DNA from 2 places in the Actinoplanes sp. NPDC004185 genome. Region 2 is predicted to be linked to the other one. Evidence: predicted binding sites of a transcription regulator. Region 2 holds the regulator's gene; the other holds the start of a gene.
The links. Region 2 encodes HspR, which represses chaperone genes until heat shock. Its sites were predicted from a motif close to TTGAGTNNNNNNNACTCAA; they were not measured.
Positions count from the first base shown of each region.

Region 1 (14,282 bases), on a different contig from region 2:
GACCCGCGTCGTTGACGACCTCCAGGATCAGCGCGTCGTCCTCGTACCGGACGGCCGCTCGGATGGCGCTGCCTTGGGCGTGCCGCAAGGCGTTGGTGATGCCCTCCTGCAGCGTGCGGTACGCCGCCTGATCGATCATGGCCGGGACGGGGACGGCCGCACCCGAGCGGTCGAGCTCGATCCGCGCGCCGGCCGCCCGGGCGTCGGTGACCAGCTTCTCGACGTCGGCGAGCGTGGCGCGCTGCCGGGGCTCGTCCTCGGTGGACTCCTCGCGCAGCACCGCGAGGATGTCCCCCAGCTCGTCCATCGCGGAGGTGGCGGTGGCGTGCAGCAACCGCAACGTCTCCGGGGACGGTTCCGGTGCGGAACGCAGAGCGCCGGTGTACAGGGATATCAGCGTCAGCCGGTGGCCCAGCGAGTCGTGCATCTCCCGGGCGATCCGGGCCGCCTCGCGGACCCGGGCCCGCTCGGCGACGATCTGCTGCTGTTCGCTGAGGTGCACGGTCCGCTCATGCATGAGCACGAGGATTCGCCGGCGCTGGGCGGAGAGCCGGGCGAGCGTCGCCGGGAACACGATGACGACGATGAACAGACCGGCCGTGAACAGGACCTGGGGCAGACTGAACGCCCGCAGTTGGAGCAGGCCCCCGCCGATCTGGCAGGCGAGCACCGCGGTAAGGGTGGCGGCCAGTCGCCCTGCCCCGCGGATCCGGTATCCGGCGGAGTATCCGAGGCCGAAGAGCAGCACCATGTCCGACCGGCCGGCCCCGCTGCCGACAGCCGCCGAGACGATCAGGACGGCCCCGGGGAACCGGCGCCGCCCGGCGACCAGCGCGGCGTCGAGCACGGCGTAACCGGCAAGCTGCGCGGGCGGGACGTCACGGAGCAACGACAGACCAGCCGTCACGCCCGCGAGCGCGACGGCCAGCACGATCTCGTACGCGACCCGGCCCGGTCCGGCCGCCCGTACCGCTGCCCACCCCGACGCCACCGCCGCTGCCGGACGCCTCATGCGCCGTCGATCCTGATCTGTTTCTTCTCGGTGAGCTTGCCGCCGGCGAAACAGAACCGGAAGAGCGGACGGTTCTTGCTCTCGGTCAGCGGCTTGAGCGCGTAGTAGGCGCAGGTCGCGCCGGCGGGTTTGCCCTGCCGGGTGGGATCGTCGCCGTAGATGGTCTCCTCGTCGTCGTCCAGCGGTGTCGGCAGCGCATCGCGCACCGTGGTCTCCGCGGTCCCGACCGCCTGCGCGTCGAACTGCTGCTGCGTGATGGACGACCTGCTGATCTCCCGCCCCACGTCCAGGGCCCGGTAGCCGAACCAGCCGCCGACGCCGCACACCAGCACGACCACGCCGGCGATGATCAGAAGGACCTTGCGCATGTCTGTCTCCTCGTTCCGTCGGATGGGTCCAGGATTCCGAGAAGGCGACCAGGGTTCGACGGCCCATTGAATGATCTTCGATCGCCGTCGATGGTACGAAAGTGCCACTACGCCCGCCGCGCCCGGCCGCCGGCGCACCGGGCGGGGTAGACATTGGCGGAAATCAATATATTCTGGGAGCGCTCCCAGGTCTGTGTCCGTCACTCTGCTCGAGGAGCCGACATGTCGCGACGACTCGCACTGGTCCTGTCCGCGCTTCTGCTGACCTCGGTGTCGGTGCCGGGCATCGCCGCGGCCGGCCCCGCCCACACCCGGGTGGCGCCCCTCGCCGAGCTGACCGTGGTGTCCGAACAGGTGGCTTCCGGCCTGCGGCGCCCGATCGCGATCACCGGGCTGCCCGACGGCCGGATGCTGATCGCCGAGAAGGACGGCACCGTCCGCGCCTACCACCCCGACACGGGCCTGGCAGCCGAGCCGGTGCTCGACCTGACCGCCCGGATCGACACGTCGGACAACGAGCGCGGCCTGCTCGGCATCACGCCGGCGCCGAACTTCGCGCGGACCGGGATCCTCTACGTCGCCTACACGAGCCTGCCGGCCGGCACGCTGACCCTGGCCCGGGTGCCCCTCAGCGCCCCGGAGCGACTCCAGGTGTTGCTCACCCAGGAGCACTCCGAGTACGGCAACCACAACGGCGGGCAGGTGGCGTTCGGCCGCGACGGCTACCTCTACTGGTCGCTCGGCGACGGCGGGCACGCGAACGACCCGTTCAAGGCCGGCCAGGACCTCGGCACTCTGCTCGGCAAGATCGTACGGATCGACGTGAACCGCGCCTGCGGGGCGAAGCCCTACTGTGTGCCGTTCGACAACCCGTTCGTCCGTACGGCGGGCGCGCGGCCGGAGATCTGGGTCTACGGGCTGCGCAACCCGTGGCGGTTCTCCATCGACCCGGCCGACAACTCGCTGTGGATCGGCGACGTCGGCCAGGGCCTGGTCGAGGAGGTCGACCACATCCGCCCGTCGCAGCGGGGCGCGAACCTCGGCTGGTCCTGCCGGGAGGGCACCCCGGTCTTCGATCCGCAGCAGTGCACGCCCGGCGGGAAGTACACCGACCCGGTCTTCGAGTACGAGCACTTCATGACGGAGAGCTGCTCGGTGACCGGCGGCGTGGTGTACCGAGGGTCCCGGACCCCCGAGGCCCGGGGCACCTACATCGCGAGCGACTACTGCTCGACCCTCGCGTTCGCCGTGCGTCCCCAGCCCGGGGGCGGCTACGAGTCCGCCACGATCGGGCGCTTCCCGACCCAGCCGACCGCGTTCGGCACCGACGTGCACGGCGAGCTGTACGTGCTCAGCGACCTCCCGGGTTGGCTCAACCGGGTGCGTTTCGAGCGCGTCCAGCCACCGTCCAGCGCGGTGGCGAACCGCTGAATCGCGCTATCGGGCCGGAGCGGGTGACGCGGTGGCCGGTTCCTCGGTCACCTTGTCCGCCGAGCGGGGGATCAGGCCGGCCAGCACCACCATGACCACGGACACCAGCAGCATGGCGATGAAGATGCGGTGCACGGCGTCGGTCAGCCGGGCCGGGTCGACGGCGCCGCGGCCGACCACCGCGTTGGCCATCGCGCCGAAGACCGCTACGCCCAGGGCGCTGCCCAGTGAGCGGAGGAAGATGTTGTTCGCGGTCACCACGCCGCGCTCGGTCCAGCCGACGCTGGACTGCGCGGCGATCAGCGTGGGCGCCGCGGTCAGACCCATGCCCAGGCCGATGACCAGGCAGTAGGCGCCGACCTCGACGACCGAGGACTGCCGGTCGAGCAGCAGCAACAGCGCGACCCCGCCGACGACCAGCGTCGAGCCGATCAGGGCGCAGCCGCGGAAGCCGATGCGCAGGTACACCTTGCCGGCCTGGCTGGCCGAGATGGGCCAGCCGATGGTGAGGGCGCCCAGGGCGAGACCGGCGACCAGCGGGCCGGCCCCGAGGGCTTCCTGGGCGTACACGGGAATGTAGGAGCTGAGGCCGAGCAGGATCGCCCCGACGCCGACCGACAGGAAGCCGCTGCTGACCAGCAGCCGGCGGCGGAAGATCCACAGCGGGAGCACCGGGTCGGGCGCGGAGCGCTCGACGAAGCCGAACGTGACCAGCAGGGCCACGCCGAGGCCGAGGATCGCGATGCTGACCGGTGAGGCCCAGGACCAGGCCTGACCGCCCTCGAGCACGCCCAGGATCAGCAGAGTGAGACCGGCGGCGAGGAGGCCGGCGCCGCGGTAGTCGACGGCCGGGCGCTTCCGCTCGACCCGCTCGTGGAAACGGCGCCAGATCGCGGCCCCGGCCAGCAGGCAGATGGGGATGTTGACGAAGAAGATCCAACGCCACGACACCCACTCGGAGAACACCCCACCCAGGGTGGGCCCGACCACCGACGCGATGCCCCAGACACTGGCCACGTACCCCTGGACCTTGGCCCGCTCGCGGACCGAGTAGAGGTCGCCGATGATCGTGATGGTGGTCGGCATGATCGCCCCGGCGCCGAGGCCCTGGAGCACCCGGAAGACGATCAGCGGCAGAATGCTCCAGGCCACGCCGCACAGGATCGAGCTGACCAGGAACAACCCGATCCCCCAGAGGATCACCGGCTTGCGGCCGAACAGGTCGTTGAGCTTGCCGTAGATCGGCACCGACACGGCCTGGGCCAGCAGATAGACGGAGAAGAGCCAGGGGAACTCGGTGAAGCCGCCGATGTCGTCGACGATCGACGGCACCGCGGTGGCGATGATCGTCGAGTCGATGGCGATGAGCCCGGTGGAGAGCATCACCGCGAGCAGGACCGGGCCGCGTTCGGAGCGCAGCCCCACATTGTTCTCCGTCACCCTGCCTACCTACCCCGCGCGAGTCGTCATCACGCGGCGGACGGGAGAAGGAGTGCGAGATCACCCCGGCGACAGGGCGGAAGGCCGGAGTGCCGGGGGTGGCGGACGCCCGTCCGGTGTGTCAAGTTGGAGCCTTCCGACCGTTTCCTGGGAGCCAGAATGTCGTCGATCGACCTGCAGCCGGACCGACCGCACTCGGCCCGGATCTACGACTACCTGCTCGGCGGCAAGGACAACTTCGAGGCCGACCGGGCGGCGGCCGGCGAGATGCTGAAGCACACGCCGAACCTGGCCATCTCGATGAGGGCCAACCGCCGGTTCATGGGCAAGGTGGGGACCTACCTGGCGACCCAGGGTATTCGCCAGTTCCTGGACGTGGGGACCGGTCTGCCCACTCAGCCCAACCTGCACGAGACCGTGCAGGGCATCGCCTCGGACGCGTCGGTCGTGTACGTGGACAACGACCCCCTCGTGCTCGCGCACGCCCGGGCGCTGCTCACTCCGGTGGGCACCGGCCGGGTCGCCTACCTGGACGCGGACCTGCGCCGGCCCGACGACATCCTCAGCTCACCGGACGTCGCCGCCTTCGACCTGACCAGACCGGTCGCGCTCACGTTGATCGCCGTGCTGCAGCACATCACCGACGACGAGCAGGCCCGCGACATCATCACCCGCTTGACGCAGCCGCTGGCCCCCGGCAGCGCCCTGGCGATCTCCAGCGTGACCGTCGAGAACGACCCGGACGGCGGTCCGGGCACCGTGCGGACCTACAACCAGAACGGTGTGCCGGTGGTGGCCCGCAACCGCGCCGGGGTGGAAGCGCTCTTCGCCGGGTTCGAGCTCGTCGAGCCCGGGGTGGTGCCGGTGCACCACTGGCACCCCGCCGAGGAGGACAAGCACGTCAGTGACAAGGACGTCTACATGTACGGCGCAGTCGCCCTCAAACGCTGACCCGCCGGTTCAGGCCTGCTCCCGGCTGCACCACCAGCTCGTACGCCCGCCGACGGTGCTCTTGACCATGGGCGCGCCGTCGCGGGGGCAATGACCTCCCGGTACGCGGAACGGGATGATCCCCAGGGTGTGCACCCCGCCGTCCTTGATCGCCGAGCGGACCGCCCGGCGCGTGGCCCGCAGCAGGCGGTCGACGTCGTCGGCGGTGAGCTTGTCGACCCGGCGCCCCGGGTTGACGCGCGCCGACCACAGGATCTGATCGGCCAGCAGGTTCCCGATCCCGGCGATCGCCTCCTGGTCGAGCAGGCGCGCCTTGACCGGCGCGGTGCCGGACGCGAGCGCCGTGCGGAACTCGGCCGGGGTCATCGTGGCCGCGTCCGGCCCCAGCGAGGCGATCGGCGGGTCCAGGCGTACGCGGCCGAGCCGGCGGGGGTCGACCAGCATCAGCCGGCCACCGTCGGCGAACGTCAGCGAGAAGCGGCCCCACCGGTAGTCGCCGAGCCGGCGGCGGCCCTCCCAGTAGTCACCGCCGTCGATCTCGGAGCCGTCCGGGTCGGCGATCACGATCTTGCCGGACATGCCCAGGTGGATGCCGAGCTCCGGGCCGTCGTCGCCGGCATCGCACCACATGCTCTTGCCCCGGCGGTGCGCCGCGGTCAGGGTCCGCCCGACCAGCGCGTCGCGGATCTGGCCCGGCAGGTGCGGACGGCACACGTACGTGTCGGAGTCGTCCACGCCGACGATCTCGCGGCGCAGGCCGGCGCGCTCGATGACCGCCCGCGCCGATTCGACTTCCGGCAGCTCCGGCATGGCTTCTCCCCGATCGGTGGACGCGGGAGCCGCCCGGGCTGTTCGCCCGGGCTGCCTCCTGTGTACGGCAACTACCCTCAGGCCGCCGCGACCATGCCGGTGGACACGGGCTCCAGCGCCGAGCCGAGGATCTCCCGGACGTCGGAGACGATGTGTACGGTCAGCGCCTTCAGCACGTCGGCCGGCACCTCGTCGAGGTCGGGCTCGTTGCGCTGCGGCAGGTACACCTCGGTCAGGCCGGCCCGCTGCGCGGCGAGCAGCTTCTGCTTCACGCCGCCGATGGGCAGGACCCGGCCGGTCAGCGACACCTCGCCGGTCATGCCGACCTCGGCGCGCACGTTGCGGCCGAGCAGCAGCGAGACCAGCGCGGTCGTCATGGTGACACCGGCGGACGGCCCGTCCTTGGGCACCGCGCCGGCGGGCACGTGCAGGTGGATCGGGTGGTCCAGCTGCTCCGGGGAGATGCCGAACTCCTCGGCGTGCGCCCGCACGTAGGAGAGGGCGATCTGCGCCGACTCCTTCATCACGTCGCCGAGCTGGCCGGTGACCGACAGCCCGCCCTTGTCGCCGGGCAGCAGCGACGCCTCGATGTAGAGCACGTCGCCACCCATTCCGGTGACGGCCAGGCCGGTGGCCACGCCGGGGACCGCGGTCCGCTCGGAGGACTCCGGCAGGAACCGGGGCCGCCCGATCAGGTCCTTGAGGTCGGCGGGACCGATGGTGACGGGCAGGTCCTTGAGGGCGGCCTTGCGGAACGTCTTGGCCAGCAGGCGCTCGAACGACCGTACGCCGGCCTCCCGGGTGTAGTTGGCCGCGATCTCCCGCAGAGCGTCCTCGGTGACCGTCACCTCGCCGGGCGACAGTGCGGCGCGCTCCAACTGCCGGGGCACCAGGAAGTCGCGGGCGATGGCGACCTTGTCGCTCTCGGTGTAGCCGTCGATCGAGATGAGCTCCATCCGGTCGAACAACGCCTGCGGGATCGTCTCCAGCACGTTCGCGGTCGCGATGAACAGCACGTCGGACAGGTCCAGGTCCAGGTCGAGGTAGTGGTCGCGGAAGGTGTGGTTCTGCGCCGGGTCCAGCACCTCCAGCAGCGCCGCGGCGGGGTCGCCGCGGTAGTCGCTGCCGACCTTGTCGACCTCGTCGAGCAGCACGACCGGGTTCATCGAGCCGGCTTCCCGGACGGCCCGCACGATGCGGCCGGGCAGCGCCCCGACATAGGTACGCCGGTGGCCGCGGATCTCGGCCTCGTCGCGGACACCGCCGAGGGCGACCCGGACGAACTTACGGCCGAGCGTCCGCGCGACCGACTCACCCAGCGACGTCTTGCCGACCCCGGGCGGCCCGGCCAGCAGGATCACCGCGCCGGAGCCGCGGCCGCCGACGACCGACAGGCCCCGGGACTCGCGGCGGGCCCGGACACCGAGGTATTCCACGATGCGTTCCTTGACCTCGTCCAGCCCGTGGTGGTCGGCGTCGAGGACGGCCCGGGCAGCGTCGAGGTCCACGGCGTCCTCGGTGCGGACGTTCCAGGGCAGCTCCAGGACGGTGTCGAGCCAGGTCCGGATCCATCCCGCCTCCGGATTCTGCTCGCCGCCGCGCTCCAGCTTGCCGACCTCGCGCAGCGCCGCCTCGCGGACGTTCTCCGGCAGCTCGGCCGACTCGACCCGGGCGCGGTAGTCGTCGCTGCCGTCGGCCTCACCCTCGCCCAGCTCCTTGCGGATGGCCTTGAGCTGCTCCCGCAGCAGGTACTCGCGGTTGCGCTTCTCGACCGACTCACGGACGTCGCTGTCGATCTTGTCGCTGACCTCGGACTCGGCCAGGAAGTCGCCGGTCCACTCGATCAGCAACCGCAGCCGGGCCTCCACATCGGCGGTCTCCAGCAGCTCGCGCTTGCGGTCGTTGGACAGGTACGGCGCCCAGCCGGCGGTGTCGGCCAGGTCGCCGGGGTCGTCGATGGCACTGACCGAATCGATGACCTGCCATGCCTCACGGCGCTGCAACACCGTGACGACCAGCTGCTTGTACTCGGCGGCGAGCTCACGGGCGTGCTCGGTGGTCGCGCCGGCGGTGACCGGTTCGACCTCGACCCACAGGGCCGCGCCGGGGCCGGTCACCCCGCCGCCGATCTTGGCGCGTACGCCCGTACGCAGGACAGCGGCGGGCGACCCGGCGCGGGACTTGCCGACCTGCTGGAGGCTCGCCACGACGCCGTGGGTCGCGTAGCGGTCCTCGAGGCGCGGGGCGATGAGCAGTTCGGAGCCGGCCGAGGTGCGGGCCGCGTCGACAGCGGCCTGCGCGGCCTCGTCCAGCTCGATCGGGACGACCATGCCGGGGAGCAGGACGATGTCGTCAAGGAACAACACGGGGAGTCGCTTGCTGGTCACTCGGTACCTCCGAGAAGTTGAGTATGTTGCGCTCAACCTCGGGGCCGTTCCCGATCTTCCGCTGTTCACTGCAGGCGAACATCACTCCGTACTGGATTCATCCCATAATCCCATGTTCCACTGGTCCGGTGTCCACCACCACCACGCACGCCCCGGCCCGGCTGGCCCGGGGCATCCTGCTCGCCGTCGCCCTGACCGCCCTCAACCTGCGCACGGCCGTGACCGGATTCAGCGTGCTGACCGGGGACGCCGCCGCGGATCTGCACTTCGGGCCGCTGGTCGCCGGGGCCATCGGCACGATCGTGACCGCCTGCTTCGCGGTGGCCGCGTTCGCCGCCCCGCCGCTGGCCCGCCGGCTCGGCCTGGAACGCACCGCCGCGCTCGCCGTCACCGCCACCACCCTCGGCATCCTGCTGCGTGCCGTCGCGTGGTCCCCAGCCGTCATGATCGTCGCCACCGTCATCGCCTTCGCCGGGGTCGGCGCGTCCAACGTCATCCTGATCCCGATCGTGAAGCAGCACTTCCCGGAGCGGCTGCACGGCGTCAGCACCATGTACATGGTGCTGCTGCAGGTCGGCCAGCTCGCCGCGCCGCTGCTCGCGCTGCCGCTGGCCCACGCGTACGGCTGGCGTACGGCAGCCGGCGCCTGGGCCGCGGTGACCGCCGTGGCGGCGGTGCTGTGGTTCGTCGCGGTTCCCCGGTCGCGTACCCGGACCGAGCCGGCCCCGGCCGCGGTCCCCGCGCCGGCGCGTGTCTCCTGGCGCACCCCGCTCGTGCTGGGCCTGATCGGTCTGATGGCGATGACCACGCTCCACGTCTACACGCTGGTGACCTGGTTCCCGGCGATGCTGCAGGACGCCGGGCTGAGCGCGACGGCGAGTGCGCTGCTGCTGTCCTGGTTCGCCGGGCTCGGCCTGATCGCGGCCTTCGTGGTGCCGCCGCTGACCAAGCGCCTGCGCAACAGCTATCCGATCGTCGTGGTGTGCGTCGCGCTGATGGGTCTCGGCTACGGGGGCATGCTGGTGGCGCCGGCGGCCGGCGCGTTCGTCTGGGCGACCGCCTTCGGCTTCGGCGTGAGCACCTTCCCGCTCTGCCTGACCCTGATCGGCGCCCGCGCGGCCGACCCGCAGAGCGCCTCCCGGCTGTCCGGCCTGGTCCAGGGCGTCGGCTACGGCATCGGCTGCGTCGGCCCGCTGAGCCTCGGCGCGATCAACCAGCTCAGCGACGGCTGGGACTCGACGTACGTGCTGCTGGCGGCCACCCTGCTGATCACCCTCGGCGCCGGCTGGGCCGCGTGCCGGCCGGTTCCCGCGCCCGCCGATTAGGCTGCACCCCGTGTCCCGACCGAGTTTTGATCGCGCCGCCCTCAGCACCCGCGTGACCGACCTCTTCCGGTCCCAGGTCACCGACGGCACCTGGCCGCTGGGCAGCAAGATCCCGACCGAATCCGAGCTGGTCGAGTGGAGCGGCGCCGGGCGCAACACGGTCCGCGAGGCGATCGGCTCCCTGGTGCAGGCCGGCATCCTGCGGCGCGAGCAGGGCCGCGGCACCTTCGTGGTGTCGACGTCCGACCTGCGCTCGTCGGTGTCCCGCCGGGTCGCGGCCACCTCCCGCCGGGACAGTCTGGAGCTGCGGCTGGCCCTCGACGCCGCGGCCGCCCGGATCGCCGCGGTCCGCCGCACCGAGGCCGACACCCAGCGCCTGGTCACGCTCCTGCACGAGCGGCAACACGCCTGGGCCGATGGCGATGCGCACCAGCGGGTGCGCGCCGACTCCGCCCTGCACCGCGCGGTGGTCGGGGCCACCCACAACGCGCTGATGCAGGAGGTCTACGAAGGACTGCTCGGCGTGTTCGAGGAGGTGCAGCTGCACGACGTGGCCGGGGAGACGGACGTCCTGGCCCAGCTGCACGCCGACCTGGTCGAAGCAATCGTCGACGGCGACTCCGAACGCGCGGCGGCCACCATGTCGACATTGCTGCAGCCGATGATCGAGGGCGCGGAGCCGGCCACCCCGGCCTGACAACGGGGCCGCGCATCGACCGGCACTGGTCTCACTGCCCCGCCGCACCGGCGCGCTTGCGCTTGGCCCAGGGGGTCATGCCACCCGATTTGTACACCGACAGCGTGGTGGCGCCGGCCAGCAGCACGACGTAGACGATCATGCAGACGACCAGCCGCATACCCGGGCCCCCCGTCCGGGCGGCCGGGTCGGCGGCGGTGCGCTCGATCAGGTCGGTGATCCAGCGTTCCTGGGCGAAGCCGGCCGCCAGCGGGATGCTCAGGGCGATGACGAATTTGGTCAGCACCCACCAGTGGCGGGTCAGCCCCCATTTCGTGAACAGAGCCACCACCAGGCCGCTGAGCAGGGACAGCAGCACGATCGGGATCACCAGTCCGAGGTCGAAGATGTGCATGACCCGGTAGGCGTGGTGCCGCAGCGCCGGATCGTCGGCGGACAGCCCGATCAGGCTCAACGCGGTCATCGACAGAGACAGGCCGAGCCACGCCACCGAGACGCCGACGTGCAGGGTGAGGAAGAACCTGCGCGGTGCCGGTCCGAGTCGCGGGAACACCGGCTTCATCGCGATCGCGACGGCGGCCGAGATGATCATGCCGAGCAGCACGATGCTGGACGGGATGCTCAGGACGAACTGGATCGGCACCAGCGCGGTGTGCAGCGCGATGACCTGCCGTCGGGTGGGCGGGCGGCCGAAACGCAGGGCCAGCGTCAGGCTGGCCGCCCCGCCCAGCGCCGAGACGACGACGGCCGCGTTGACCAGCAACCCGTCACCGGCGGTCAGCGGCAGCAGGATCACTGCCACCACCGCGTAACCGCTGTAGGCAGCCAGCAGCGCCCGAGTGAGGCGCGAGCGGTCCGGTTGCGCTGCAGTCGGCATGGCTGACTCCCTGACTCGTACGGGCAGCGGTCGGCACCACGCTAGGAACCAGCCGTGCACCGCCGCGTCCGGGAAAAGTCGTCGCCGGGTCCGTCGAAGGATGGCTGCCACCGGCGCCGGCCTACCTCTTTCGGACGACTCCACCGACCGGCCGGCTGCCTAGACTCGGGCTCATGAGTACCGCAGCAGCGGCCCGGTCGGCGTGGCTCGGCCGGTCCTGGCCGCGGCGCGACCGAGCCGTCGACGTCCTGCTCGCCGCGGTGTGCGCGGTCAGCACCGCGGGACCGGCGATGGACTCCACTCTGTTCGGCGGCTCGCCGTACCTGCCGTGGCATCCGCCGCCTCCGGTCACCATCGGCCTCGGCGTGCTGGTCGGCGCCGCGACCCTCTCCCGGCGCCACCGGCCTCTCCTGCTGGTTGCTGCCGCCACGGTGGCGTGGGTGGTCGCTGCGGCCTACCCCGCCGTGATCACCGGCCAGTACAGCCTGGGTGTCCACCAACGGTCGCGGCGTATCGTCGCGGCCGCCACCGCCGTCGTGATCGTCGTGGTCGCGGTGCCGTTCCGGCGGCAGGGACTCGACTCGATCATCCCGCTCAGCATCGCCGTGTGCCTGGCCCCCACCCTGCTCGGACTGTGGGCGGCTGCCCGGCGCGACCTGGTGGCCGGCCTGCGTGAGCGGGCCGACCGGGCCGAGCGTGAACGCCGGCTGCTGGCCGAGCAGGTCCGCGCCGAGGAACGCACCCGGATCGCCTACGACATGCACGACGTGGTCGCCCACCGGGTCAGCCTGATGGTGCTGCACGCCACCGCACTGGAGGTGGCCGCCGACGCCGAACGCCCCGTGCTCGCCCGCCGGATCCGCTCGATCGGCCGGGACGCCCTCGCCGAGCTCCGCGACCTGGTGGGAGTGCTGCGCACCGGCGAATCCGCCGCCCCGCTGGCGCCCCAGCCGACCCTGGCCGACGTGCCCCGCCTGGCCGAACAGTCCCGGGCCACCGGCACTCCCGTCACCGTCGCATGGGACGGCCGACCCCGCTCTTTACCGTCCATGGTCGACCAGGCCGGCTACCGGGTGGTCCAGGAGGCGCTCACCAACGTGCACAGACATGCCGGCACCGCTGACACCCGGATCCACATCCGGTACGAGCCCGGCGCCCTGCGCGTGACCGTCCACAACGGGCCACCCGCTCAAGCCGTGGCGCCGGCCCTGCCACCCGGTGGGCACGGGCTGGTCGGGCTGCGGGAACGTGTCCACCTCGTCGGAGGCCACCTGACCGCCGGTCCCACCCGCGAGGGCGGCTACGAACTCACCGCCACCATGCCCGTCCCCCCGCCGGACCTCCGATGATCCGGGTTCTCGTCGTCGACGACGAGTGGATGGTCCGGGCCATGCTGCGCACCATCCTGCAGGCCGCCGACGACATCAGCGTCGTCGCCGAGGCCGCCGACGGCACCGGCGCCGTCGACCAGGCCCGCCGGCACCACCCGGACGTGGCGCTGGTCGACATCCGCATGCCCCGCACCGACGGGCTCAGCGCCACCACGACACTCGGCCGGCTGCCCCGCCCGCCGAAGGTCGTCGTCCTGACCACGTTCGACCTCGACGAATACGTCCGCACCGCCCTGCGTAACGGCGCCGTCGGCTTTCTGCTCAAGGACGCCACCGGCGAGGAGATGATCGCCGCGGTGCGAGCCGCCCACGCCGGCGACGCCATGATCTCCCCCCGCATCACCCGGCGCCTGCTCGAGACCTTCGCCCGTGACAGCGAACCCGGCACCGGCACCACCGAGCCGGCCCAGGCCGAAGCTCAACAGCGGCTGCGCGCACTCACCCACAAGGAACTCGAAGTCCTGCAGGCTCTTGCCGGTGGGCTGACCAACGCCGGCATCGCCCGCCGGCTCCTCCTCAGCGAAGCCACCGTCAAGACCCACATCAGCCGGATCCTCACCAAACTCGAACTCACCAACCGCGTCCAGGCCGCCATCCTCGCCCATCGCGCCGGCCTCAGCCAGTGACCGGCCGCTGCGCTGCCGCGGCGCGCGTGTCCGCCCACCGGACCGGGGTCAACGGCCTTGCGCGTCCTCCGCGGCGTGCCGGGGCGCCGCGCCCGGCTCGGCCGTTCCCCGGCGGCCCTGCGCGACCATGCCCACCAGCTTGGCCGCATTGGAGCGACGGGCGCTCCCGGCCGGCGTGGCGACCGGCGCGGCCACCGGGACGGCCATCTCGCGCGGGAGCGTCACCGTCGCGATGACGCCGCGGTGCGGCGAGGGCCGGAGGACCACCCCGATCCCCCACTGGGCGGCCAGGAACCCGACGACGAAGAGACCGAGCCGCGCGCTCTTGGCCGGGTCGAACTCCTGCGGCTCGGCCAGCCGGCGATTGGTCTCGTCCAGGACCGACCGGGACATCCCCAGGCCCTGGTCCCCGATCTCGATCGTGACGCCGTCCGGGACCCGTTGGGCCGACACTCGCACCGGGGTGTCCGGCGGGGAGAACGTCGTACCGTTCTCCAGCAGCTCGGCCAGCAGATGCCCGAGGTCGGTCACGGCCGGCTCCGGCACTTCCGCGTCCGCCAGCGGGCCGATCTCGATCCGTTCCGCGTGTTCCACCTCGCCCGCCGCCCGGGTGACGACCCGGGCCAGCGGCTCAGGGCCGAACCCGCGCCGGCTGCGCGCGGAGCCCGCGAGAATCACGAGGTGTTCGGCGTGCCGGCGCAGCTGGACGGCCAGCTGCTCGACCCGGGCCGTCGCCCGTTCGCCGGCGGCGTCCCCGGCCGGCGCCTGGGCGAGGGCCTGGAGCTGCCGATCGACCAGCGTCTGGTTGCGGCGGGCGATGTTGACCAGCGCCTTGTTCATGTCGTAGCGCAGCGCGGCCTCGCCGGCCGCGGAGTCGATCGCGCTCTGCTGCACCTCGCTCAGCGCGGCTCCGACGTCGGCGATCTCGTCGTCGCCCAGGGACAGGCGCAGCGGGTCGCCGTCGACG
Region 1 is NZ_JBSGFR010000029.1:75,538-89,819, forward strand. Features, by position in the region: gene ACWEOZ_RS27725 (sensor histidine kinase) at 1-1,012, opposite strand, end outside; gene ACWEOZ_RS27730 (hypothetical protein) at 1,009-1,380, opposite strand; gene ACWEOZ_RS27735 (PQQ-dependent sugar dehydrogenase) at 1,603-2,811, shown strand; gene ACWEOZ_RS27740 (MFS transporter) at 2,818-4,251, opposite strand; gene ACWEOZ_RS27745 (SAM-dependent methyltransferase) at 4,411-5,202, shown strand; gene ACWEOZ_RS27750 (Fpg/Nei family DNA glycosylase) at 5,212-6,012, opposite strand; gene lon (endopeptidase La) at 6,090-8,342, opposite strand; gene ACWEOZ_RS27760 (MFS transporter) at 8,528-9,724, shown strand; gene ACWEOZ_RS27765 (FadR/GntR family transcriptional regulator) at 9,735-10,421, shown strand; gene ACWEOZ_RS27770 (hypothetical protein) at 10,453-11,298, opposite strand; gene ACWEOZ_RS27775 (sensor histidine kinase) at 11,472-12,647, shown strand; gene ACWEOZ_RS27780 (response regulator) at 12,644-13,315, shown strand; gene ACWEOZ_RS27785 (nitrate- and nitrite sensing domain-containing protein) at 13,364-14,282, opposite strand, start outside.
Region 1: lon (endopeptidase La) is a predicted target of HspR. The motif match lies at 8,417-8,435, and genes of this name have one in related genera.

Region 2 (14,282 bases):
CAAGAATCATGGCTGGCACCTGGACATCGCGGACAAGCTCGTCGCGGCGGACCCGGTGCTGTTCACCCCGACCCGGCGGATGGTGGTGGAGCTGGGCGATCCGGCCGCGGAACAGGCCGCGACCGACTGGTGGCTGGCGCTGACCGCGGCGGGTGGCGAGGGGATGGTGGTGAAGCCGTACGGCGGCCTGAGCGTGACCGACGCCAAGGGCCGGCTGGTGCAGCCGGGGGTGAAGTGCCGGGGCCGGGAGTACCTGCGGATCATCTACGGACCGGAGTACACCCGTCCTGAGCAGCTGGAACGGCTGCGGCAGCGGTCACTGGGCCGTAAGCGTGGTCTCGCGCTGCGCGAGCACGGCCTGGGCCTGGCGGCGCTGGACCGGCTGGCCGAGGGGGCCGCGCTGTGGCGGATCCACGAACTCGTCTTCGCCATCCTCGCGGCGGAATCGGAGCCGGTGGATCCCCGGCTGTAATCCACAGCATTCGTACAGGTGCCGGCCTTGCCGAGGCCGGTACCCTGGCTCCTCGTGGACATCCGTGCGCTCTCCGAGCAGCTTGCCCTGAACCCGATGGACCCGAAGGACCTGCTGCAGACCTTCGGGTTGATCGGCGTCTGGGTGATTCTCTTCGCGGAGACGGGTCTGCTCGTTGGCTTCTTCTTCCCGGGCGACTCGCTGCTGTTCCTGGCGGGTGTGGCGGCCTCCCCGGTGGCCGACTCGATCTTCGGTGACGGCACGCGCATCTCGCTGGTCGGCCTGCTGATCGGCGCCCCGGTGTGCGCGATCGTGGGCGCCCAGCTGGGTCACCTGCTCGGCGCCAAGTACGGCCGCCGGATGTTCGAACGCCCGGACAGCAAGCTGTTCAAGCGCGAGTACGTGGAGAAGGCCGAGTACTACTTCGAGAAGTTCGGCCCGGCCAAGGCTGTGGTGCTGGCCCGCTTCATCCCGATCGTCCGCACGTTCCTCAACCCGGTGGCCGGCACCCTGGGCATGCCGGCCCGCACGTTCTTCATCTGGAACGTGGTCGGCGCCATCCTCTGGTGCGACGGCGTGCTGCTGATCGGCTACCTGCTCGCCCAGCAGATCTACGACGCCATCGGCGACAAGATCGACCACTACATCCTGCCCGTGGTCGCCCTGATCGTGCTGATCTCGGTGCTGCCGATCATCATCGAGATGCTCCGCGAGCGGAAGGCGAAGAAGAACGCCGCCGCGGACCCGGGCCCGGCGACGGCGATCGGCGTCGTGGCGGCGGCGACCGTGGCCGGCATGGCCGAGGCGATCGTGGACCACGACGACGACGAACACCGCGACCACAAGCCCCGCCATTCGGCCTGAGGCCGCAGCACGGAAAACGCCCCGCGACCGGCTGGTCGCGGGGCGTTCGTCGTCAGACGGAGACCGCTGAGGGTGGGAGCGTCGCCAGCCGGTCCAGGAACTCCTCCGGCACTTCGCGGAGGTTGTCCAGCCGGCCCAGGGTCAGCGCCCGATAGGTCAGCGCCGCGGCTTCCTCCAGGTTGCGGGCCCGTTTGTGGGCCAGCTCGACGGAGTCGGCCATGACCACGCAGCCGTGGTGGCTGAGCACCAGACAATCGGTGCCGTCGGCCGCCATCGCCGCCGTCAGCGCCGCCACCTCGGTGCTGCCCGGCAGGCGGAACGGCACAGTGGAGACACGCTTCAGGTAGAAGGCGTGGTCGGTCGTCACGATGCGGATGTGCTCACCGAGCGCATCCAGGAGCAGTGCCGTCTGCGGGTGCAGGTGGACCACCGCGTTCACGTCCGGGCGGGCGCGGTACAACGCCAGGTGGAGGGCGATTTCGCTGGTCGGGGCCAGTCGTGGGGCCGGCAGCGGGCCGACGGTCGCGGGCGCGCCGTCGGAGATGCGTACCGGTGCGAAGCTGGTCCGGCTGAGTCTGTCCAGCCAGGCACCGCTCGCGGTGATCCAGCAGGCGTCCTCGTCGGGGATCCGGGCGGACAGATTGCCGCCGGAGCCACAGACCAGTCCGGCCTGGACCACGTCATAGCCCACGTGCGCGAGCTGGTCGCGCAGATCGCCGGGCACGTAGTTCAACCCGTCAACTCCTCGGGTCCGGGGGGTGGATCCTGATGGAGGTGGCCCGCCTGGCGTCACGCCCCATGAACGGTGACGCCAGGCTTGGTCGGGTCTGCTCAGCGGGCCTTTTTGGTGGCCCGCTTGCGCGGCGGGGTCAGCAGGTCCGCGATCGTCGCGATCGCGCTGGGGACCAGCCGGTAGTACGCCCACACGCCGCGCTTCTCACGCTCGAGCAGGCCGGCCTCCGTCAGGATCCGCAGGTGGTGACTCACCGTCGGCTGCGACAACCCCAGCGGGGCCGTCAGGTCGCAGACACAGGCTTCACCGTCCGTAGCGGACTGGATGAGGCTGAGCAGCCGCAACCGAGCCGGGTCGGCGAGTGCCTTGAGCACTCCCGCCAGTCGCTCGGCATCGGCACGTTCAATTGGCTCGCCGGCAAGCGGCGAGATCTGAGGCATTGTCATTTCCGCCAACGCAGTTCCCACGATCTCCATCCTTCCACCAACTGCATCGATTCTCCTGCATGTGCGCAGGAACGAACCGGCTAACTTTCAGGCCGTAAGGCCGAGATCGGTCGAACGGTAGGCCGATCGGTATGTCTGTCCGGCACCCCGCACGGGCAGCGTCCGCACTCCGATCGACCATTCCGCGACACCGACTTCGGTCTCTGCCTCCTGCAACGCCTCAGTCGCCGTCAGGTCGCTGGTCAACGTCGTCGAGCTCTCGATCCCCGCCCCCGGAGTGAGCCGCCCCACATTGTTGATTCACGATCCGTTCCGCGGCCGTCCGACGCCCGCCCGGTCGTCGGAACTGTCCTGGTACTGCACGGTCACACGGCGTGGGTCGACTTCACAGTCAACTTCACGACCCGATGAAAGCACGACACAACGCTGCGCGACGGGCAATTCAGTGATGAATTTACGCAGGTCGTGATGGGCTTCCATCACATCGAGCGTACTGGCTGCCGCAAAACTGGAACGTTCTGCCCCGCCAGGGCGGAAAGGAACTATTGACCCACGGCAAAGCCCGGCCTCAACAGTAAATATTGTTAACTGAGAGGCCCCGCGTACCCCGTTTCCGACAGGTATAGACGCAGCTCAAAGCACCTTTCCGCCACACCCCGCCCGGGGCGGCACCCAACGACGGTCATCGAACGAGTACGCACCGACACCGTTGTCATCGCGTCACGTCTGCCCGTCCAGCGCAAAACCCGCACCGAGCGGCAAGACGAAAGCGTCCGGACAGCGGTGGCCGGCACATCCTCGTCCATCAACGGTACCCGTTCGGGTGACGCACATCCGTCGATGCCGGTAGGCCCGTCAGCTGGACGGACGTGACCAGTACTCATCATCGGGGCCCGGCCCGGCCGGCGGCTCACCCGGCGCGGATGGCCCTGCGGGCCCCGCGGCGGGGTGCGGCGAGCCGTAACCCCCCGTTGGTGGCGCCGAGTAACCACCCGTTGGTGGCGGGCCGTAACCGGCCGGCGGCGGCGGATATCCCCCGGGCGGGCCGTAGGCCGGAGCACTGCCGGGCGGCCCGTAGCCGGGGACACCGTGGTTCGGGGCGCCGTAGTTCGGGGCGCCCGGCTGCGGGGCGGCGAAGGGATCCGGCGGCAACGGCTTGGGCGCGCGGCCGAAGAACGTGCCCGGGCTCGCCAGCAGGAGCACCCCGACGATGATGTAGCCGAGCATCTGCGCGATCGCCAGGGACACGTTCAGGGGGATCCACGACCCCGGGTACGCGTCGGACAGCGCGGCGGACAGCGAACCCTGCACCGGGTCGCCGGCGCGTTCCACGGCGACTGTGGCGGTCGAGGCGCAGCCGGCCAGCAGACCCAGCCCGGCGACGACCCAGGTGGCGATCCGGGCGGCGTTGCTGCCGCGGCGCAGACCCAGCGCCAGGACGACGTAGAGCGCGAAGAGGATCACGGCGAGCACCGCACTGAGCGCGGCACCGATCCAGACCACGGTGACGAAACCGTCGACGTCCACGCTGTTCGCCCCGCCGGCCGCGGCACGGAACCGGTCGACGGTGCCGGGGGCGACGGCGAGCGTGGCGATCGCGTACGCCAGGCCGGCCACCGCCATGACGATCAGCAGGACCGACGCCGATGCCACCGACGCCGGCCGGCGGGGCGCGGTGGTGGGGGCCGGTGCGGCTGCCGGCGGCTGCATTGCGTACGACATGGACGTCTCCCGGGTGATCCGTTGCGGACGAACCTACCTGGACGCGCGACGCGCCGCCGGGATACCCGGCGGCGCGAGACGAGCGGGGGTCAGGCGGGATCGGTCGGCGACCGGCCCGGCTTGTCGTCGGAGGGCGGCGACGACGCGGGCGGCGACGGCGGACTCCACGGATCGGTGGGCGGCACGCTGCCCGTGTGCGGGTCGCCGCCGGTCGGGTCCTGGGCGGAAACCGCACCGGCACCGGAGGCGGGCGGCGGGGTCGTGTCGCCGGCACCGCCGGGCGGCGAGCTCTGCGGATACGGCGGCTGGCCACCCGGGCCCGGGTACGGCGGCTGACCCGGCTGACCCGGGTACGCCTGCTCGGGGTAGGGCTGGCCGGGCTGGCCGGGATACGTCGGGTACGGCGACTGACTCGGGTATCCCGGGTACGCCGCCGGCTGGCCCGGATAGCCGGGGTACGGGTTCAGCGGGTCCCACGCGGCCTGCGGCTTGCGGAAGTAGGTGTTCGCGGCCGGCAGCACCAGCAGGATCACCGCGCCCAGCAACGCGAGCACGACCAGCACGGTCAGCAGCGTGGAGATCGGGGTGAACCAGCCGGGCAGCTCGTCGGAGAGCCGGGCCTCGACCTCGCCGGCACTGGGCCCCGAGGTGTTGCCGGCGTCCAGGTTCATCCCGCTGGTCGCGGCGTTGCCGAGCAGGCCGAAGCCGTTGCAGCAGAGGAAGATGCCACCGACCACCCAGGTCGTGATGCGCGCACCCTGCTTGCCGCGGTTGTTGTAGATCGCCAGAATGGCCAGGCCGGCGGCGAAGAGGATGTTGATCACCACGCCGATCACGCTGACCGCCACGATGACGCTCTCGGTGCCGGCTCCCGCGGTGTCGGCGTAGAGGTCGGAGTAGACGCGCCGGATCGTGCCGATCGTGGTCAGCGACAGCACCGCGGAGATGATCGAGACGGCCGCGCTGAAGTAGAGCAGATATGACGAGACGGACACGACCGTCGGGCGGGCCCGAGTGGCGTGCCCGGGGTACATCGGATCAGACACGGCGCTACCTCCTAGATCCACCACGGTATCGGGCGGCTGCCAGATCCGTCGTCCGGCCGGCATCGGGCCCCCAGCTGTGGCAACATCGCCCGATGTACGACGAAATAGCCTGAATCAGGTCGCTCGTTCAGGGGGACGACACAGGTCGAACGTGACCCCTACACTTCCATCCGTGGCGCGCCGCAGGCACCAGAGTCCTCCGGTGACGCCCCCTGCCCGGCCGAGTCGCCGCCCCCGCCCCACGCATGCCGGGGGCCAGGCAGACCGGATACGGGCACCTTCCCGATTGCGCCGGCCGCGTGACCATGCCGCGGCCGCCCCAGACTCGACAAGGACCGGTGAGTCCCATGCCCCACGCAGACACCCTGACCGTCGTGCACCATGACGACACGAGGACCAGCTACACCGACGTCCGGTATCAACTGCACCGCGACGGCATCAGGATCTGGTCGTCCGACGGCGAGCACGCCATCACGGACATCTTGATGACCCACGCCTACCGGCAGCGGGAGGCGCGGGCCAGCTGACCGACGAAAACCGGGGCACCCGATCGGGTGCCCCGGTTTTTTCATGCCCGGCGTACGGACAGACCGTCCTTGCCCTCGCTGAGGTCCACCCGGACCGTGTCCCCGTCCACGATCTCGCCGGCGAGCAGCGCCCGGGCCAGCGAGTCGCCGATCGACGACTGGACCAGCCGGCGCAGCGGACGCGCACCGTAGATCGGGTCGAAGCCGCGTTCACCCAGCCACTGCACCGCGGCCTCACCCACCTCGAGGGCGAGCCGGCGGTCGGCGAGCCGGTGCCGCAGCCGGCCCAGCTGAATGTCCACGATGGCCGCCAGGTCCTGCGAGGTCAGCGCCTGGAACACCACGATGTCGTCGAGCCGGTTGAGGAACTCGGGCTTGAAGTGCGCCCGGACGGTGGCCATGACCTCCTCGCGCCGTTCCTCCTCGCCCAGGGTGAAGTCGGAGATGACCGACGAGCCCAGGTTGGAGGTCAGCACCAGGATGGCGTTGCGGAAGTCGACCGTACGGCCCTGGCCGTCGGTGAGCCGGCCGTCGTCGAGGACCTGCAACAGCACGTCGAAGACGTCCGGGTGGGCCTTCTCGACCTCGTCCAGCAGCACCACCGAGTACGGCCGCCGCCGTACGGCCTCGGTGAGCTGGCCACCCTCCTCGTAGCCGACGTATCCGGGCGGGGCGCCCAGCAGCCGGGCGACGGAGTGCTTCTCGCCGTACTCGCTCATGTCGATGCGGACCATGGCCCGCTCGTCGTCGAAGAGGAAACCGGCCAGCGCCTTGGCCAGCTCGGTCTTGCCGACGCCGGTGGGGCCGAGGAACAGGAAGCTGCCGGTCGGGCGGTCCGGGTCGGCCACTCCGGCCCGGGCCCGGCGTACGGCTCCGGAGACAGCGGCCACGGCCTCGGTCTGGCCGACCACCTTGGCCTGCAGCGACTCCTCCATGCGGAGCAGCTTGGCGGTCTCGCCCTCCATCATCCGGCCGGCCGGGATGCCGGTCCACGAGGCGATGACCTCGGCGATGTCGTCGGCGCCGACCTCCTCCTTGACCATCGGCGGCTCGGTTTTCTCCTCCTCGGCCGCGGACGCGCTCTCGATCTCGGCCATCAGCGCGGGGATCTCCTGGTACTGCAGGCGGGAGGCCTTCTCCCACTCCGCGTCGCGCTGCGCGCGCTCCAGCTCCGCCTGGGCCTCGTCGAGCTGCTTCTTGAGCTCACCGACCCGGTTCAGGCCGCCGCGCTCGCGCTCCCAGCGCGCGTTGAGGGCGGTCAGCTCCTCCTCGCGGTCGGCGAGGTCACGCTCCAGCCGCTCCAGCCGGGCGACCGAGGCGGGGTCGGTCTCCTTCTCCAGGGCGAGCTTCTCCACCCGCATCCGGTCGACCTGGCGCTGCAGCTGGTCCAGCTCCACCGGGCGGGAGTCGATCTCCATGCGCAACCGGGAGGCGGCCTCGTCGATCAGGTCGATGGCCTTGTCCGGCAGGAACCGGTCGCTGATGTAACGGTCGGAGAGCGCCGCGGCGGCGACCAGCGCGGCGTCGGTGATCTGCACCCGGTGGTGGGCCTCGTAGCGGCCCTTGAGCCCGCGCAGGATGCCGATCGTGTCCTCGACCGTGGGCTCGCCGACCACGACCGGCTGGAAGCGCCGCTCCAGGGCCGGGTCCTTCTCGATGTGCTCGCGGTACTCGTCCAGCGTGGTCGCGCCGACCATCCGCAGCTCACCGCGGGCCAGCATCGGCTTGAGCATGTTGCCGGCGTCCATCGAGCCCTCGCCCTTGCCGGCACCGACGACAGTGTGCAGCTCGTCGAGGAAGGTGACGACCTGACCGTTGGAGTTGCGGATCTCCTCGAGCACGCTCTTGAGGCGCTCCTCGAACTGGCCGCGGTACTGCGCGCCGGCGACCATCGCACCGAGGTCGAGCGAGACCAGCTTCTTGTCGCGCAGGGTCTCCGGGACATCGCCGGCCACGATGCGCTGGGCCAGGCCCTCGACGATCGCGGTCTTGCCGACGCCGGGCTCACCGATCAGCACCGGGTTGTTCTTGGTGCGCCGGGAGAGCACCTGGACCACCCGGCGGATCTCGGCGTCGCGCCCGATCACCGGGTCGATCCGGCCCTCGCGGGCCAGCGCGGTCAGGTCGACGCTGTACTTCTCCAGCGCCTGGTACGTCTGCTCGGGCTCGGCGGTGGTGACCCGCCGGTCGCCGCCCCGGACCGCCGGGAAGGCGCCGACCAGGGTCTCCTCGGTGGCTCCGGCGTCGCGCAGGGTCTTGCCCACCGCGCCGCCGACGCGGGCCAGGCCGGCCAGCAGGTGTTCGGTGGAGACGTACTCATCGCCGAGCGGCTTGGCGATCAGCTCGGCCTCACCGATCGCGTTGACGAACTCGCGCGACAGGCTGGGCTCGGCGGTGGAGGAGCCGCGGGCGGAAGGCTGCTGCTCGACCGCGCGTACGGCCGCGCGCCGGACGTCGGCCGGGTTGGCGCCGACCGCGCGCAGCAGCGCCGACGCGGTGGAGCCACCGGTGTCGAGCAGCGAAAGAAGCAGGTGCCACGGCTCGACGGTGGCGTGGCCCCGCTGATTCGCGTCGGCTACCGCACCGGTGATGACGTCGCGGCTCTTGGTGGTCAGGCGTTCGGCGTTCATGAGCTCCCCTGGATCGGATCTTCCCCAGTAGTGCAGCAATCCGAGACTTGAGCGTATTCCACTCAACTCTACGTCGCCCACTCACCCGAACCAGGGGGTAACCCGCATCACCATGGGCAAGGCCCCACGATGGCCGTAGCGTGGCCGTAATGGCCCAGGAAACATCGTCTCAAGTCGGGTCACGCATCGGTCGGGCTCTGCTCCCGCTCGGCTTCCTCTTCCTGGCCGTCGGCATCTCGACCGCCCTGTTCAACCCGTTCCTGTCGCTGTTCCTCAGCACGGACGTGGACGCCGGGCCCCTCGAGATCACGTTCTTCCTGATCGTCGCGCCGCTCGGCGGGGTGCTCGGCTCGGTGCTCGTCGGCCGGCTCTCCGACCGGCGGCCGATCCGGCGCCGGCTGCTGATCGCCGGCGCGGTGGCCGGCCTGATCGGCACCGGCCTGACCGCAGTCGTCCGGGACTACTGGGTGCTGCTCGCCCTGGCGGTCACCGCTTTCGCGCTGGCCGGGTCGCTGTTCCCGCAATCCTTCGCGTACGCCCGGCAGGTCCTCGAACGCGACGACCCGGCCCGCGCCGCGCTCGGCATCAGCGCCCTGCGCACGGTCTTCTCGCTGGCCTGGGTGGCCGGCCCGCCGCTGGCCGCGTTCCTGCTCGACGCCGGCAGCTTCGTCTGGGTCTACGGCACCGCCGCGCTGATGTACGCCCTCGCCGCCGTGGTCGCGATCTTCTGGCTGGACGAGGTCCCGGCGCCCGCGGCCGCCACCCCGGACACCCCGGAGGCGCCCGTCGACGACCGCCTGGACGCACCGAGGTGGACGCTGTGGCTCACCGCCGCCGCCTTCACCCTGCTCCAGACGCCGCTGACCCTCGCGGTGCAGGCGCTGCCCCTGTTCATCAGCGCCGATGTGGGCGGCGACGTCGGCGACGCCGGCCTGCTGCTCGGACTCTGCGCCGCCCTGGAGATCCCGCTGATGCTGGGCCTGGGGGTGCTGGCCACCCGGCTGCCGCTGCGCGGGCTGCTGTTCGGCGGGGCCGCCTGCGGTGTCGCGTACTACGCACTGGTCGCCGTGGCCACCGACCTCTGGCTGCTCGTCGGCGGGCAGGTGCTCAACGCGCTGTTCATCGCCGCCGTGTCCGGCCTGGGCATCTCCTACATGCAGAACATGCTGCCCCGGCAGCCCGGACGGGCCACGACCCTGTTCACCAACTCGTTCCCGCTCGGCGCGATGCTGGCCGGGCCACTGTTCGGCGTCGCCCAGCACTTCGACTACCGGCTCGCGTACTGGATGTGCACCGGGCTCTGCGCGGCCGGGCTGCTGCTCCTGATCGTGGTGCGTAACGAGCGGGTGCCGCAGCCGGCCTGACTGATCCGTTACCGTTGGAGGCGTGCGCGTACGGGTAGAGCAGACTCCACTGCCGGGCATCGGTGTCCGGCACGACCTGGTGACCTCGTCGGGCCGTACGGTCGGAGTGGTCTCACACCGCAACGGCCGCCGCGACCTGGTCCTCTACGACGTGGACGACCCCGACGCCTGCCTGGCGTCGATACCGCTCACCGACGACGAGGCCGAGGCGCTCGCCGACGTCCTCGGCGCGTCCCTCATGCTCGGCCAGCTCGCCGGCCTGCGGCAGCAGGCCGCGGGTCTGCTCACCGAGCAGATCGCCCTGCCCGCCGGCTCGCCGTTCGTCGGCCGCCGCCTGGGTGACACCCGCACCCGCACCCGCACCGGCGCGTCCATCGTGGCCGTCCTGCGCGACCGCGAGGTGATCGCCTCCCCGGGCCCGTCCTTCGGTTTCGAGGCGAACGACGTCGTCGTGGCTGTCGGCACCCGCGAAGGTCTGGACGGCGTCACCGCCATCCTGGCCGGCGACACCGGCGACTGAGGCACTGCCGGTGCACAGCACGACGATCCTCCTGATCGAGGTCGGCGCGCTTCTCTTCGCGCTCGGCATGCTCGGCCGCATCGGCCGCCGCTTCGGACTCTCACCCATCCCGCTCTACCTGCTCGCCGGGCTGGCCTTCGGGCACGGCGGTTTCCTGCCGCTGTCGGCCAGTCAGGAGTTCATCGAGGTCGGCGCCGAGATCGGCGTCATCCTGCTGCTGGTCATGCTGGGCCTGGAGTATTCGGCGAGCGAGCTCGTCGGCAACCTGCGCTCGGCCGCGCCCGCCGGCCTGGTCGACGCAGTGCTCAACGCCCTGCCCGGGGCCGGTTTCGCGTTCCTGCTCGGCTGGGGCTGGGAGGCCGCCCTGGTGCTGGCCGGGATCACCTGGGTGTCGTCGTCCGGGGTGATCGCCAAGGTCCTCGGCGACCTCGGCCGCATCGGTAACCGCGAGACCCCGGTGATCCTGTCGGTGCTGGTCATCGAGGACCTCGCGATGGCCTTCTACCTGCCGCTGGTCACCGCCGTGCTGGCCGGGGTGGGGCTGGTCGGCGGGCTCAAGGCGCTGGCCGTCGCGGTGCTCACGGTGGTCGCGGTGCTGGTCGTCGCGATCCGGTACGGCCATGCGATCTCCAGCTTCATCTCGGTCAAGGACGCCGAGGCGCTGCTGCTCAGCGTGCTCGGGCTGACGCTGTTCGTCGCCGGGGTGGCCGCCGAGCTGAAGGTGTCCGCTGCTGTGGGCGCCTTCCTGGTGGGAATCGCGCTCTCGGGTCCGGTCGCTCACCACGCGACGCAGATCTTGTCGCCGTTGCGCGACCTGTTCGCGGCGGTCTTCTTCGTGTTCTTCGGGCTCTCCACCGATCCGGCCGCGATGCCGCCGGTGCTGCTGCCCGCGCTCGGCCTGGCCGTACTGACCATGCTGACCAAGGTGCTGACCGGCGTGATCGCCGCCCGCTGGGCCGGCATCGCCCTGCCCGGTCAGGTACGCGCCGGGCTGGCCCTGATGCCGCGCGGTGAGTTCTCGATCGTCATCGCCGGGCTGGCCGTGGCGTCCGGCGTCGAACCCGAGCTGGCGCCGCTGGCGACCGCGTATGTGCTCATCACTGTGGTGACCGGGCCGATGCTGGCCCGCCTGTCGGACTACGCCTGGTTCAAGGCACTGATCCGGAAAAGGATGGCTGTGCGTCGGCCGGTGGAAGTCGTTCCCGCTGCTGAATGACCTTTTCCGCGCTCAGCGAGCACTAAGCTACTGACCAGTATCCGAAAGTGATCTCTGACGACTTCCGCAGAACACTCACCTCGCGCTAACGTGTCGCCGCGACAACAACGTGTTATCGGGTGACCAGCGACTCGCCGGATGCAGGGGAATGCCTTCCCAGCGGGTCAGCACGGCCCTCTGCCGGGGAGGACGGCGGCATGAGTGAGCTAAACGAGGCGGCGTCGTGACCGTGCGTGAGTCGGCGTTCTTCGGGTTCGTGAACCCGGTCGATCCGCGGCCGGAAGAACTGCAGGCCTGGGCCTACCACCCCGAGGCCGTGCCGCTGGACGCCATGCCGTCCGACTGGGATTTGCTCATCGCCGGTGACGTACTCGCGCCGACCCTGTTCGAGCTGGCGATGGACCGGCAGTGCCCGGCCCGGCGCTTCGCGCTCCACTGCATGTACATCTACGCGGCCGACGGTGTCCGGCCCAACGCGACGTCGCAGCGCAAGCGCCGCCTGAAGAAATACGTGGAGCGCGCGGAAGAGGTCGGCGACGAGCCGATGGCGATGTGGGCCCACAACTGCCGGGTGCTGATGACCCGCCCCGAGCTGTTCGAGTACGAGGACTGGATCGAGGGTGGCCTGGTGCGCCACCCCCGACGTCTCGCCGCCTTCGGCCGCCGCTAGGACTGTTATCGCTCGCCGGAGCGACGCGGGCGCCACACCACCAGGGCGGTCGACGGCCGTTCCTGCCGCACCAGGTCGCGCCCCGGGTACGGCCCGACCGACTCCAGCTGCGCGATCCGCTGGTACGCCTCGCCGAGCTGCTGTTCCAGCTCGACGACCCGTTCCTGCAACTCACCCACGAGCTGCTCGAGCCCGATGATCCGCTTGATGCCGGCCAGGTTGACGCCCTCTTCCTGGCTCAGCTTCTGCACCTCACGCAGCAGCGCGACGTCACGCTCGCTGTAGCGGCGACCCCCGCCACCGGCCCGGCCGGGCTGCACCAGGCCGAGCCGGTCGTACTGACGCAGCGTCTGCGGGTGCATCCCGGCCAGCCGCGCCGCGACGGAGATGATCAGGACCTTCGCGTCGGAGGCCTGCTCCCACGAGACGCTGATCTCTTCATACATGTGCCACCTCCTGACAAGGGTCCTGACCTAGCCGCGGCGCAGCCGGGCCTCGATGCGCTCCCGCTCGGCGTTGGGCGTGAGCTTGGCGAACTGCTCCAGCGCGTCCCGGGCCTCGGTGGGCACCGCGGCCGGGGACGGGACCTGCACCTCGACGGTGACCAGCAGATCGCCGGCCTGGCCGTCGCGGCGCTGCACACCCTTGCCGCGCGCCCGCAGCGTGCGACCGCTCGGCGTGCCGGGCGGCACCCGCAGTGTCACCGGGGTGTCCAGCGTGGGGACGCGCAGATCGGTGCCGAGCACCGCCTCCGCGAACGTGATCGGCACGGTCAGCGTGATGTCGTCGCCGGTGCGCCCGAAGATCTCGTCCGGCCTGACCTTGACCTGCACGTACAGGTCGCCGGCCGGGCCGCCCTTGTCGCCCGGCTCGCCACGGCCGGAGAGCCGGATGCGCTGGCCGTCGGCCACCCCGGCGGGGAAACGGACGTTGATGGTGCGGTTCTTGGTGACGCCGCCGGTGCCCCGGCACTCGGGGCACTTCTCGTCGACGATGCTGCCCGCACCCTGGCACTCACGGCACGGCTCGGAGAAGCTGAACGACCCCTGGTTGCGGGAGATCAGCCCGGAGCCGTGACACTGCGGACAGGTGCGCGGCACGGTGCCGGGCTTGGCGCCGTTGCCGTGGCAGGTGTCGCAGACACCCGGCGACCGCAACGTCAGCGGCAGGGTCGTGCCCTTGACCGCGTGCGCGAAGTCGAGCGTGACCTCGGCCTCGACGTCCCGGCCACGCTGGGGTCCCCGGCGTGCGCCCGCTCCCGCCCCGCCGGCGCCACCGCCGGAGAAGATGGAGCTGAAGATGTCGGAGAAGCCCGCGCCGCCGAACCGGCGGTCACCGGACCCACCGCCCTGACCGGCCCCGCTGAACCCGCCACCGAACAGGTCGGACGGGTCGAACTGGGAACCGCCCGGCCGGGCCCCGCGACGGAATGCGCCCGAGCCGAACAGGGAGCGCATCTCGTCGTACTCGCGGCGCTTCTTGTCGTCCGAGAGCACGTCGTACGCCTCGGACGCGGCCTTGAACCGGTCCTCGGCGTCCTTGTTGCCGGGGTTGTGGTCCGGGTGGTTCTCCCGGGCCAGCTTGCGGTACGCCTTCTTGATCTCGTCGGCGGAGGCGGACTTGCCCACCCCGAGAACGGCGTAGAAGTCCTTCTCCAGCCAGTCCTTCGAACTCATCGAGCCCACCTCCTCCACCGGATCGTCGTCATACGGGCCGAAGTCCCGCCCACCGTGCGGTGGGCGGGACAGGTGCTCGTCACTCGGGGTCGGCGACCGCGACCAGGGCGGGCCGCAGCAGCCGCTCGCCCAGGGTGTAACCGCGGCGCATCACCTCGACGCAGGTCGGCTCCGTGACGTCGGCCGACGTCAGGTGCGCGACGGCCTCGTGCCGGGTCGGGTCGAAGGGGTCGCCCTTCTCGCCGAAGGCCACGAGCCCGAGCTTGCCGACCGACGTGCCGAGCGCCTCGGCCACGGTGGCGAACGGACCGTTCAGGTCACCGTGCTCGCGGGCCCGGTCGATGTCGTCCAGCACCGGCAGCAGCGCGGTGAGCACCGAGCCGGTGGTCTGCTCGG
Region 2 is NZ_JBSGFR010000004.1:184,231-198,512, reverse strand. Features, by position in the region: gene ACWEOZ_RS06150 (polynucleotide kinase-phosphatase) at 1-472, shown strand, start outside; gene ACWEOZ_RS06145 (DedA family protein) at 569-1,336, shown strand; gene ACWEOZ_RS06140 (class II aldolase/adducin family protein) at 1,389-2,060, opposite strand; gene ACWEOZ_RS06135 (ArsR/SmtB family transcription factor) at 2,168-2,545, opposite strand; gene ACWEOZ_RS06130 (hypothetical protein) at 3,371-4,237, opposite strand; gene ACWEOZ_RS06125 (hypothetical protein) at 4,327-5,283, opposite strand; gene ACWEOZ_RS06120 (hypothetical protein) at 5,631-5,810, shown strand; gene clpB (ATP-dependent chaperone ClpB) at 5,852-8,440, opposite strand; gene ACWEOZ_RS06110 (sugar efflux transporter) at 8,590-9,804, shown strand; gene ACWEOZ_RS06105 (cation:proton antiporter regulatory subunit) at 9,827-10,324, shown strand; gene ACWEOZ_RS06100 (cation:proton antiporter) at 10,335-11,540, shown strand; gene ACWEOZ_RS06095 (hypothetical protein) at 11,764-12,210, shown strand; gene ACWEOZ_RS06090 (heat shock protein transcriptional repressor HspR) at 12,216-12,656, opposite strand; gene dnaJ (molecular chaperone DnaJ) at 12,684-13,886, opposite strand; gene grpE (nucleotide exchange factor GrpE) at 13,966-14,282, opposite strand, start outside.